3 regions of the Actinomyces radicidentis genome follow, and region 3 is predicted to be linked to each of the others. Evidence: riboswitches for the same ligand, from Rfam matches in the RefSeq annotation. Region 3 holds a riboswitch; each other region holds the start of a gene.
What was found. A riboswitch is a leader RNA that binds a small molecule or an ion and turns the genes downstream of it on or off. The one in region 3 is predicted to bind S-adenosylmethionine.
Positions count from the first base shown of each region.

Region 1: it holds a riboswitch for S-adenosylmethionine, as region 3 does, so the genes downstream of both, AXF14_RS05835 (methylenetetrahydrofolate reductase) here and AXF14_RS09260 (cobalamin-independent methionine synthase II family protein) in region 3, are expected to answer to the same signal.
Region 2: it holds a riboswitch for S-adenosylmethionine, as region 3 does, so the genes downstream of both, AXF14_RS05150 (methionine ABC transporter ATP-binding protein) here and AXF14_RS09260 (cobalamin-independent methionine synthase II family protein) in region 3, are expected to answer to the same signal.

Region 1 covers NZ_CP014228.1:1,397,990-1,401,252, forward strand. The annotation lists gene AXF14_RS05825 (endonuclease/exonuclease/phosphatase family protein) at 1-540, shown strand, start outside; gene AXF14_RS05830 (alpha/beta hydrolase) at 684-1,508, opposite strand; SAM riboswitch class I at 1,661-1,743, shown strand; gene AXF14_RS05835 (methylenetetrahydrofolate reductase) at 1,753-2,865, shown strand; gene metE (5-methyltetrahydropteroyltriglutamate--homocysteine S-methyltransferase) at 2,999-3,263, shown strand, end outside.
Region 2 covers NZ_CP014228.1:1,226,784-1,230,046, forward strand. The annotation lists gene AXF14_RS05145 (alpha/beta hydrolase) at 255-1,373, opposite strand; SAM riboswitch class I at 1,626-1,716, shown strand; gene AXF14_RS05150 (methionine ABC transporter ATP-binding protein) at 1,710-2,753, shown strand; gene AXF14_RS05155 (methionine ABC transporter permease) at 2,750-3,263, shown strand, end outside.
Region 3 covers NZ_CP014228.1:2,169,699-2,172,961, forward strand. The annotation lists gene AXF14_RS09250 (RecQ family ATP-dependent DNA helicase) at 1-294, opposite strand, end outside; gene AXF14_RS09255 (MarR family winged helix-turn-helix transcriptional regulator) at 446-1,456, shown strand; SAM riboswitch class I at 1,681-1,770, shown strand; gene AXF14_RS09260 (cobalamin-independent methionine synthase II family protein) at 1,998-3,260, shown strand.

The DNA.
Region 1 (3,263 bases), 770 kb from region 3:
CCGACGACCGTGACGGACCCGAGCGCCCTCGGCTCGGACACGGTCGCGACGACGGTCCTCGTCTCCACGGGCCTGGGCGACTACGAGCGCGCCGATCGCCCGGCGGGCCTCGGCGCCGGGAACCTCGTTCTCGCCCCGGTCGGCGGCGCCGCGCTCAACGGGCGCACCCGGCCCACCATCGTCGGGATCCACACCGTCGCCCCCGCCGGGGACGGGACCCGCGCCGGCTGGCTGTCCTCCGTGAGCGCCGCCGCGGCGCAGTGCACGAAGCAGGGCAGCGCGACGATCGTCGCCGGCGACTTCAACGCCACGCTCGACCACGAGCCCATGCGCGACCTCGACGGCTGCTCCGACGTCGCCTCGGCGACCGGGACCGGGGGCCTGGCCACCTGGCCCGCGTCCTCTCGCACGGCGCTGCTCGGCGCCACGATCGACCACGTCATCGTCAACCGGACGACGTGGCTGCCCCAGTCCTCGAAGGTCCTCGACGTCGAGGGATCGGACCACCGCGCCGTCGTCGCCGTCGTCAGCCCCCGCTGACCGCGAGATCGGGACATCCTGATCCTGAGGTCGGGACATCGTCACCGTCAAGCCGGGAGCTGTGGATAACCGCCCGATCTCGAGGTCAACACGTCCCGATCTCGGCGAGGGGGAGGGGAGGGGGGTGAGTGGACGGGTGCGGCTCAGCGGAGGCGCTGGGCGACCCAGGCCGTGCCGAGCCGGGCGACCTCCGCCTGGGCGGCGTCGACGTCGTCGGCGTGCACCTGCACGAGCCTCGAGCCGTCGCGCAGCAGCGCGAAGCCCTCCGCGGCGGCCGAGGCGGTGTCCGGGAACTCGTCCGTGAGCGCTCCGTGCAGCATGAGCACCTGCCAGGGCAGGTCCTTCATCGTCGTCTCGACCTTCTGGAGGGAGACGTCGGCGAGCGTCTGCTTGGACAGGACGTTCCACTCGCGCGCGTTCGGGTTGTCGTCGACCAGGCGCGTGAGCCCGTGCCTGTCGAGCTCGTCGAGCTGGTCCGGGGAGAAGACGTTCTCCCACAGGATCGACTGCGGTCCGACGACGGCGCCGACGAGAACCGCGGTGAGCACCCGCTCCGGGCGGGCGAGCAGGGCGGCGGTCGCGCCGAAGCCGTTGGCGTGGACCGCCTGACGGCGCCAGCCGTGCTCGTCGAGCCAGCCGGAGACGGCCTGGAGGTCCTCGACCTCGCCCGCCAGCGTGATGACGTCGTCCTCCGAGTCGCCCAGACCCGAGAAGTCGAACTGGAGCGTGGCCAGACCCGCCTCGCGGTAGGCCGCGGAGATGAGGTCGAGACGGTGCGACAGCCCGTGACGGTCGGTGAGGAAGTCGTGGCAGAGGATGACGACGCCCTCGCGGCGGTGCGGGACCGGCGATCCGGCGGCTAGGAGGGCGTCGACGGCCTCGAGGTCGACGGGGTCGGCGCCGTCGGGCAGCAGCATCGTGGCCGCGAGCGAGACGCCGCGGGTGGTATCGATGCGCAACTCGGTCATGACACCAACCTATGACGGGTCAAGCGGCAGGTCACGGGCATGACGGGTCCGTAAGACGATTGCGCTGCCAGCGTGAACCGCCCTTCCGATTGGTTTCTCGCGGTTCGGTCAGGTGCGTCGTGGTGTGAAGACAGGGGTTACGGTCGGCCCCGGTTCCATCCAGAGCGACCGAGAGACCTGGCTCGTCGACGTCGCAGCAACCCTGCGAGGGTGCTTCCGCCAGGATCGATGGAGTGACACCGTGATCCACCCTTCCACGCCCGAGGGCACTGCCCCCGGCGCCCCCTCTCCCGACCGCCCCAGCCTCTCGCTCGAGCTCTTCCCGCCCCGTCCCGGCCCCCACGCCTCCCAGACCTGGGGCGCGCTCGACCGGCTCCTCGCCACCGGGCCGGACTTCGCCTCCGTCACCTACCGGCCGACCTTCATCACGACCGTGGGCGGTGCCCCGCGCGCGGAGGCGCCCACCCGGCCCGCCGACGCGGACGAGCGCGCCCGCGCCGTCACCCGCGTCCACGTCAAGCGCGAGCACAACCCGTCCGAGGACGTCGTCGCCCACGTCCTGGCCACCTCCGACGTGCCCCTCATGGCCCACCTCACCTGCATCGGCTACCGGAAGGCCAACGTCGTCGAGATCGTCCGGATCTTCCTCGACATGGGCGTGCGCCGCTTCCTCGCCCTGCGCGGAGACCCGCCCCGCGGCGTCGACGCCGACGACGTCGTCGGCGAGCTGCGGCACGCGGACGAGCTCGTCGCCGTCATCCGCGAGGTCGAGGCGGAGTACTTCGGCGACGGCGAGCGCCACGTCCACGTCGCCGTGGCCGCCTACCCCGCCGCGATCGACCACGGGCGCGAGGTCGAGGTGCTCGCCGCCAAGCAGGCCGCCGGCGCCGACTCCGCCATCACCCAGGTCTTCTACGACGCCGAGGACTACCTCGCGCTCTCCCGCGCCGCCCGCTACTGCGGCGTCGCGCTGCCGATCCTGCCCGGCATCATCCCCCTGACGGACCTGCGCCGCCTCACCCGCCTCGAGGCCCTGTCCGGGGTCCCCGTCCCCGAGGAGCTGCGCGACGCGCTCGAGAGCGCGCACGGGGCGGGGACCGTCTCGACCGGCATCGACGCCACGCTCCGCCTGGCCACGGCGGTGCTCGAGGGCGGGGCCCCGGGAGTCCACCTCTACACCTTCAACCGCACCAGGCCCGCCCTCGACGTCATCTCCCAGCTCCGGCTCGGGCGGATCCTCGACGGAGCCGCCCCGGACACCCGCACTCAGAGCGAGGTCCGGCGCGCCTACCTCAACGCGACGCCGGGCTCGTCCCCGCTGCGCACCGGCCGAATGCCGGTGGCGACGCGGGCCTGAGGTCCGCGGGGCGCCCCCGCCCCCGGTCGGACCAGCCCGACGCCGCAGCCGCGCCGCCCCGGCGCGGCACCGCGCTCCCGCACCGTGCAGCGCGTCCCCGAGACCACCTTCCGCCCGTACCACGAGGAGACCCATGACCGCCCCCACCAGCACCACCTCGACCACCGACGCCGCCGCCCGCCCGGGCCTGCGCGCCGGCGGCCCCACCGACACCGTCCCCACCGCCCCGCTGCCCGACGCCACCATCCTCGGCTACCCGCGCATCGGGCCCGACCGCGAGCTCAAGCGGGCCGTCGAGGCCCACTGGCGCGGACGCCTGGACGAGGCGGGCCTGCGCCGGGCCGCCGCCGAGCTGCGGACCGCCACCCGCGCCCGCCTGCGCTCCCTCGGCCTCACCG
Region 2 (3,263 bases), 940 kb from region 3:
CGCGTCAGGGACCGGGTGCGGGTGCGCCTCGCTGGGGGCTTCGTCGCCGGTTGCCGGCGCGGCCGGCCCTGGAGCCCGCGTCGCCCGGCTCGCCCGTCATCGCGCGACGACGGCCATGCTCCCCGCAGGCTCGCGCGGCCCATGCGCACAGGTGCCGCCCAGCGCCCTCGCGGACGCCGCCCGGCGCACGCACGTCGCGCGCACGGGCCGTGCAGGAGGGGTCGGCCGGGCCCGGGCGCCGGCAGGAGCCCGTCTCAGCCGAGGCGCGCCCGCAGCCAGCCCGTGAGCGCGGCGAGGTAGTCGCTGCGCGCCGGCTCGGGGGAGAGGACCAGGTCGTGGACCCCGCCCGGTACCTGCCGCAGGGTGACGTCGTCGCCCAGGTAGGGCGCGCGCGCGATCATCTGGTCCACGTGCAGGACCACGTCGCTGCACAGCGCGTCCTCGCGCGTCGGGTGGTCCCCGCCCGACGTCGTCGAGCAGCACAGGAGCACCGGCACCGTGATCCCCAGCCCGTGGTGGACGTCGCGCTGGAGACGACGGATCCCCGCCATGAAGCCCGCCCGCGCCGGGAAGGAGGGGGAGGGCTTGAGCGTGAGGTCCCAGTCCCACTCCCCGCCCCACCGCTGGTGCAGGACGCGGGCGTAGAGGTCGTCCTCGACGTCGCCGAGCGCGGCGCCCGCGGCCCAGTCCGTGCCCGCGCCCTCGCCGAGGACCTCGTCGCGCCGGCCGGCCAGCTCGGTGTCGCGCTGCGCGGCCAGCGGCGAGTCGACGATGATCCGGTCCGGGTCGCGGCGCGCCATGAGGTCGATCGCCGCCGAGCCGTAGGAGCGCATGAGCCCGCCGGCCTGGAGGTCCAGCCACGGGGAGTTGAGCGTGACGGCGTCGACCGTGCCCGGGTGGTCCGAGGCCCAGATGACGGCCGAGAGCCCGCCGGTCGAGTGCGCGTTGAGGACGACGACGTCGTGCCCGTGCTCCTCGCGGATGATGCGCAGCGCCTCGGCGATCTCCTCGTCGTGGACGCGCAGGTCCCGCACGTCGTGCGGGGAGCGGTAGCCGAGGCCGGCGCGCCCGCAGGCCCGCAGGTCCAGCCCGTAGAACTCGTAGCCGGCCCCGAGCAGCGCGTCGGAGAGCCCCGTCTGGAAGAAGTAGTCGTTGCGGCCGTGCAGGTAGAGGACGGCCCGCGAGTGGCGCGGCGACTCCCCGGGGGCCGTGGCGGCCTCGCGCTGGTGGACGAGGACGGCGTGGTCGGCGCCGGGAGCGGCGTCGGAGACCGTGACCGGGATGCGGCGGGCCACCCAGGGCTCCCCGAGGATGTCCTCGGCGACGTCGGCGCGGGCGTCGTCGGTGGTGGTGCGCGGGGTCTCCAGGATCATCACGGAGGGATCCTGGCACGCGCCCCGGTGCCCGGGGAGGGGCGACGCACGCGACCGCGAGGTCGTCACGCAAACGTGCCCGCACCGGGACCGGCCTTAGACCGACCGTGCGCACGGACCGGGTGCGGGACGGCCCCGGGCCCCGGGCCCTGCGCGGGGCCGCGGAGGAGCCCGGTCGATCCGCGTGACCTTCGTCCCCCTGAGCGGACGGGGCTTGCCCCTGTGAGCCGAGCCGCCTAGCGTCCTGCCTTGAACCCATCCAGAGCAACCGAGAGACCTGGCTCGTCGACGTTGCAGCAACCCCCGCTCGCGGTGAGGGTGCTTCCGCCAGGACCGATGGAGGAACGAGTGAGCGCATCCCCCGCCCCGACGACGGCGGCCGACGGCCGCATGATCTCCCTGCGCGACGTTCACAAGGTCTACCGCCTGCGCGACGGCTCCGAGGTCCGCGCCCTCGACGGCCTCAGCCTCGACGTGCCCGCGGGGTCCATCCACGGCATCGTCGGCACCTCCGGCGCCGGAAAGTCGACCCTCGTGCGCTGCCTGACCAGCCTCGAGCCCGTCACCTCCGGGACCGTGAGCGTCGCCGGCAAGGACATGTCCTCCCTGTCCGCCCGCGACCTGCGCGACGCCCGTCGCAGCATCGGCATGGTCTTCCAGCACGCCAACCTGCTCGACCAGCGCACCACCGCCCAGAACATCGCCTACCCGCTCGCCATGGCCGGCGTGAGGTCGGGAGAGCGCCGCGGCACCGTCGAGCGCATGCTCGAGCTCGTGGGCCTCGCCGACCGCGGCAGCTCCTACCCCTCGCAGCTCTCCGGCGGCCAGAAGCAGCGCGTCGGCATCGCCCGCGCGCTCGCGGACCAGCCCGCCGTCCTCCTGTGCGACGAGCCCACGAGCGCCCTCGACCCGGAGACCACCCGCTCGATCCTCGAGCTCATCCGCGACGTGCGCGACCGCCTCGGCGTCACCGTCGTCATCATCACCCACGAGATGAGCGTCGTGCGCTCCATCTGCGACTCCGTCTCGCTGCTCGAGGCCGGCCGCATCGTCGAGTCCGGCCCCATCGAGGAGGTCGTCGGCGACGTCACCTCCCGCCTGTCCCACGAGCTCGTGCCGCCGCCGGCCGTCCCCGAGGACGCCGTGGGGGCCCGCGACGCCGTCGTCGACGTCGCGCTCGTCGCCCACCCCGGCCAGCCCGCCGCCTCCCAGGTCCTCGGCCTCGTCGCCCAGCAGGGCGCCGACGTCGCCGCCGGCGTCTTCGAGACCCTCGGCACCGCCCAGGTCGGCCGGCTCGCCCTCACCATCCCCGCCGAGCGACGGGACGCCCTCGTGGACGCCCTCACCGCCGCCGGCGTCCACGCGGAGGTCCGCCGATGAGCACCCTGACCGCCCTGGCCGCCTCCCTCGCCGTCAAGACGCCGGGCCTCGACACGGTGCTCGCCGCCGCGGACGACCGAACCTGGTTCAACAACCCGGTCATCCAGCGCAAGCTCGGCCAGGCCACCTGGGAGACCATCGAGATGACCCTGGTCTCCGGGATCATCACCGTGCTGCTCGGCCTGCTCCTCGGCCTGGCGCTCGTCACCACCGGCAAGCGCGGCCAGCACCGCAACCGGGCCGTCTACGAGATCCTCTCGCAGATCGTCAACATCGGCCGCTCGATGCCCTTCATCATCCTCATGGTCGCGATCGTGCCGCTCACCCGGCTCATCGCCGGGACGTCGCTCGGCTGGCAGGCCGCCTGCGTCCCGCTCACCATCGGTGCCATCCCCTTCTACGCGCGACTGGTGGAGACGGCCATCAACGACGTCGACCACGGCAAGGTCGAGGCGGCCCTCATGATGGGCGCCTCCGGCAGCCAGGTCACCTGGGGGGTCCTCGTCCGCG
Region 3 (3,263 bases):
CGCGCCGGCGCCGGTGCGCGCGCCGGGGGAGGGGACGGGGGCGCCGTCGCGCCAGCCGGCCCAGCCCTCGCGCAGGAGCACGGTGGAGACGAAGTAGACGGCCGACTTGCCCCAGCCGGTGCGCTGGACGACGAGCGCGCGGCGGTGGTCGACGACGAGCGCCTCGATGGCGCGCCACTGGTCCTCGCGCAGGGCGGCGTCGGCGCGGCCGACGAGCTCGCGGAGGACTGCCTCGGCGCGCTCGCGGATGGGGGAGTGCGTGGAGGTGGCGCTGGGGCTGCTCGTCTCGCTCATGCCGCCACGCTAACGCGCCCCTCCGACAGGAATCTGAAGGCCTTAGGGCTGTGACGCAGAACGTACAGGTTCCTGTCATACCTGCTTGACAAGGTTCGACAGGAACCTGTAACTTCGTCTCCATCAAAAACCGACAGGTACCCGTAGAAAGGTGCCCAGCACGACCCAGGAGAACCCCATGACGACCATGGACCCGAACCAGAACACCAACGCCCACCCCGACGACGCCACCGCCGACGCCACTGCTGCCGCTCAGGGGCAGCGTCCGGACCGCTCCGGCGTCGAGACCCGCCTCCACCGCCTCCAGCGCCTCGTGCGCCGTCGCCGCCACGAGCAGCGCGGCCCCCGCGGCGCGGGCCCCTTCGGCGACGCCACCCGCGGTCGCGGCCGCGTCATCGCCGCCCTCCAGATGCAGAGCCCCATCCCCACCCGCGAGCTGGCCTACCTGCTCGACATCCGCCAGCAGTCCCTCAACGAGCTCCTCAAGAAGCTCGAGGGCGACGGCCTCGTCGAGCGCACCCCCTCCGAGAAGGACAAGCGCGTCATGCTCGTCTCCCTCACCGACGCCGGTCGCGCCGCCGAGGTCGGGCGCGGGCGAGCCGACTACCTCACCGTCCTCACCGACGAGGAGGCCGCCCAGCTCGCCGGCCTCCTCGACAAGATCATCGACTCCCTCGAGGCCGAGCTCGGCGTCGCCGCCGACGAGGACCCCGCCGACTGGCAGGCCGAGGCCCGCCGCCGCATGGGCGACGATCGCTTCGAGGCCATGATGCGGATGCGCGAGGAGGGCTTCGGGCCCCGTCGCTTCGGTCCCGGCCCCTTCGGTCGCGACGGCGGACCCGACGGCGGCCCTCACGGCCACCACGACGGCCCCCACGGCCACCATGGCCGCCACGGTGAGCGTGATGATCACGAGGGCGGCCCGCGCGGCGGTCGCGGCGCGCACCGCGGCTCCTGGGAGCCCGACGGCGGCCCCCTCGGCGAGGGCGGGGCGCACGACGGGCGGCGTCGCGGCCAGCTCGGCCCCGGCTTGCCCGGCGGCGAGATCCCGGAGCGCGGCGCCCGAGAGTTCCGCGGCGGACGCCGAGGTCGCGGCGATCGCGGGCGCGGCTTCGGCCGCCAGGGCCGCTCCGGCCTCGAGGGCTGGGGCGAGCGCGCCTGACGCCGCCGGGCCCGGCGGGCCCACGCCGTCCCACCATCGGCCAGACCTCCCTGGACCAGCACGACGCCGACGGCGCCCGGCTCGTCCAGGGAGGTCTGGCTCGTCCGCGCTCAACGGCGTGCGGCCATGACCGAACCCCGCCCTCGCCGCGCCCTGTCTCGCTCCGCGGGAGCGTCGCGCCGTGACTTGCGACGCACCCGCCGTCGGCGGTTATGCTCCGCCCATCACCATCCCGAGCGGCCGAGAGACCTGGCTCCCCGACGCCGCAGCAACCACGCCGTCCGGCGGGGTGCTCCAGCCAGGAACGATGGAAGGCGACCATGCAGACCACCCGATGCGAGGCCGACGCCCCCGGCGCCTGTCCCCGTACCGCGAGGACGGAGCTTCCCCTGCCCGCGCAGCCGCGCGTCGCAGGGGCGGTCATGCCCCGCTGAGGCGCCCGGTCGTCTCAGCCCCAAGCCGCACGCGCCCGACGAGGGCGGCGCGGCGCCGGTCCCCACCGCCAGCCCGCGGCACCGCCGCAGCCACGAACAGGACCACCATGACCACGCGAATCCGCACCACCCACGTCGGCTCCCTCCCTCGCACCCAGGCCCTCACCGACGCCAAGGACAGCTACCTCGCCGGCTCCCTCGGCCGAGCCTCCCTCGACGAGGTCGTCGCCACCGAGACCGCCGGCGTCGTCAAGCGCCAGATCGACCTCGGCCTCGACGTCGTCAATGACGGCGAGTACGGCCACATCGCCGTCGGCGGCGACTACACCGCCTGGATGCTCTACGCCTACCGGCGCGTCTCCGGCGTCACCCCGCAGGACCCCGCCCACCCCGACTACGTCCCCGCGACCATCCGCCCCTCGCGCTCGCGCACCACCTCGATCCACCTGGCCGAGTGGACGCAGCACCGCGACTGGCTCGCCTTCGACGAGGCCTACGGCGACCCGGGCTCCGGCACCCTCTTCGGCGGCGCGGAGGACGTCTCCGCCGCCTTCTTCAAGGGCGAGGGCGGCCCGCTCCTGCCCGCCGTCACCTCCGCGGTCACCTACACCGGCGCCGACGACGTCGCCCGCGACCTCGCGGCCACCCGCGCCGCCCTCGAGGCGAACGGCCTCACGCCCGGCTCCGCCTTCATCTCCGCCCTCTCACCAGGCTCCGCCGGGCGGCTCGACGACGGCTTCTACGAGTACGACGACGACCAGGTCAACGCCTTCGCCGACGCCCTGCACCATGAGTACAAGGCGATCACCGACGCCGGCTTCACCCTCCAGCTCGACGCCCCCGACCTCGCCGACACCTGGGACCTGTTCAACCCCCAGCCGAGCCTGGCCGACTACCGCGCCTTCACCCAGGTGCGCATCGACGCCATCAACCGGGCACTCGAGGGGATCGACCCCGCCCAGGTCCGCCTCCACGTGTGCTGGGGCTCGTGGCACGGCCCGCACTCCACGGACATCCCCTTCCGCGACATCGTCGACCTCGCCCTCCAGGTCAACGCCAACGGGCTCTCCTTCGAGGCCGCCAACGTCCGCCACGAGCACGAGTGGAAGATATGGAAGGACATCGTCGACAACGGCCAGCTTCCGGAGGAGAGGTACCTCGTCCCCGGCTGCGTCTCCCACGTGACCAACGTGCTCGAGCACCCCGAGCTCGTCGCGGACCGCATCACCCGCTTTGCGGAGGTCGTCGGCCCCGAGCGCGTCGTCGCCTCCACCGACTGCGGGCTCGGTGGTCGCGTCCACGGCCAGATCGCCTGGGCCAAGCTCGCCTCCCTCACCGAGGGCGCCCGCATCGCCTCCGAGCGCTTCTGAGCG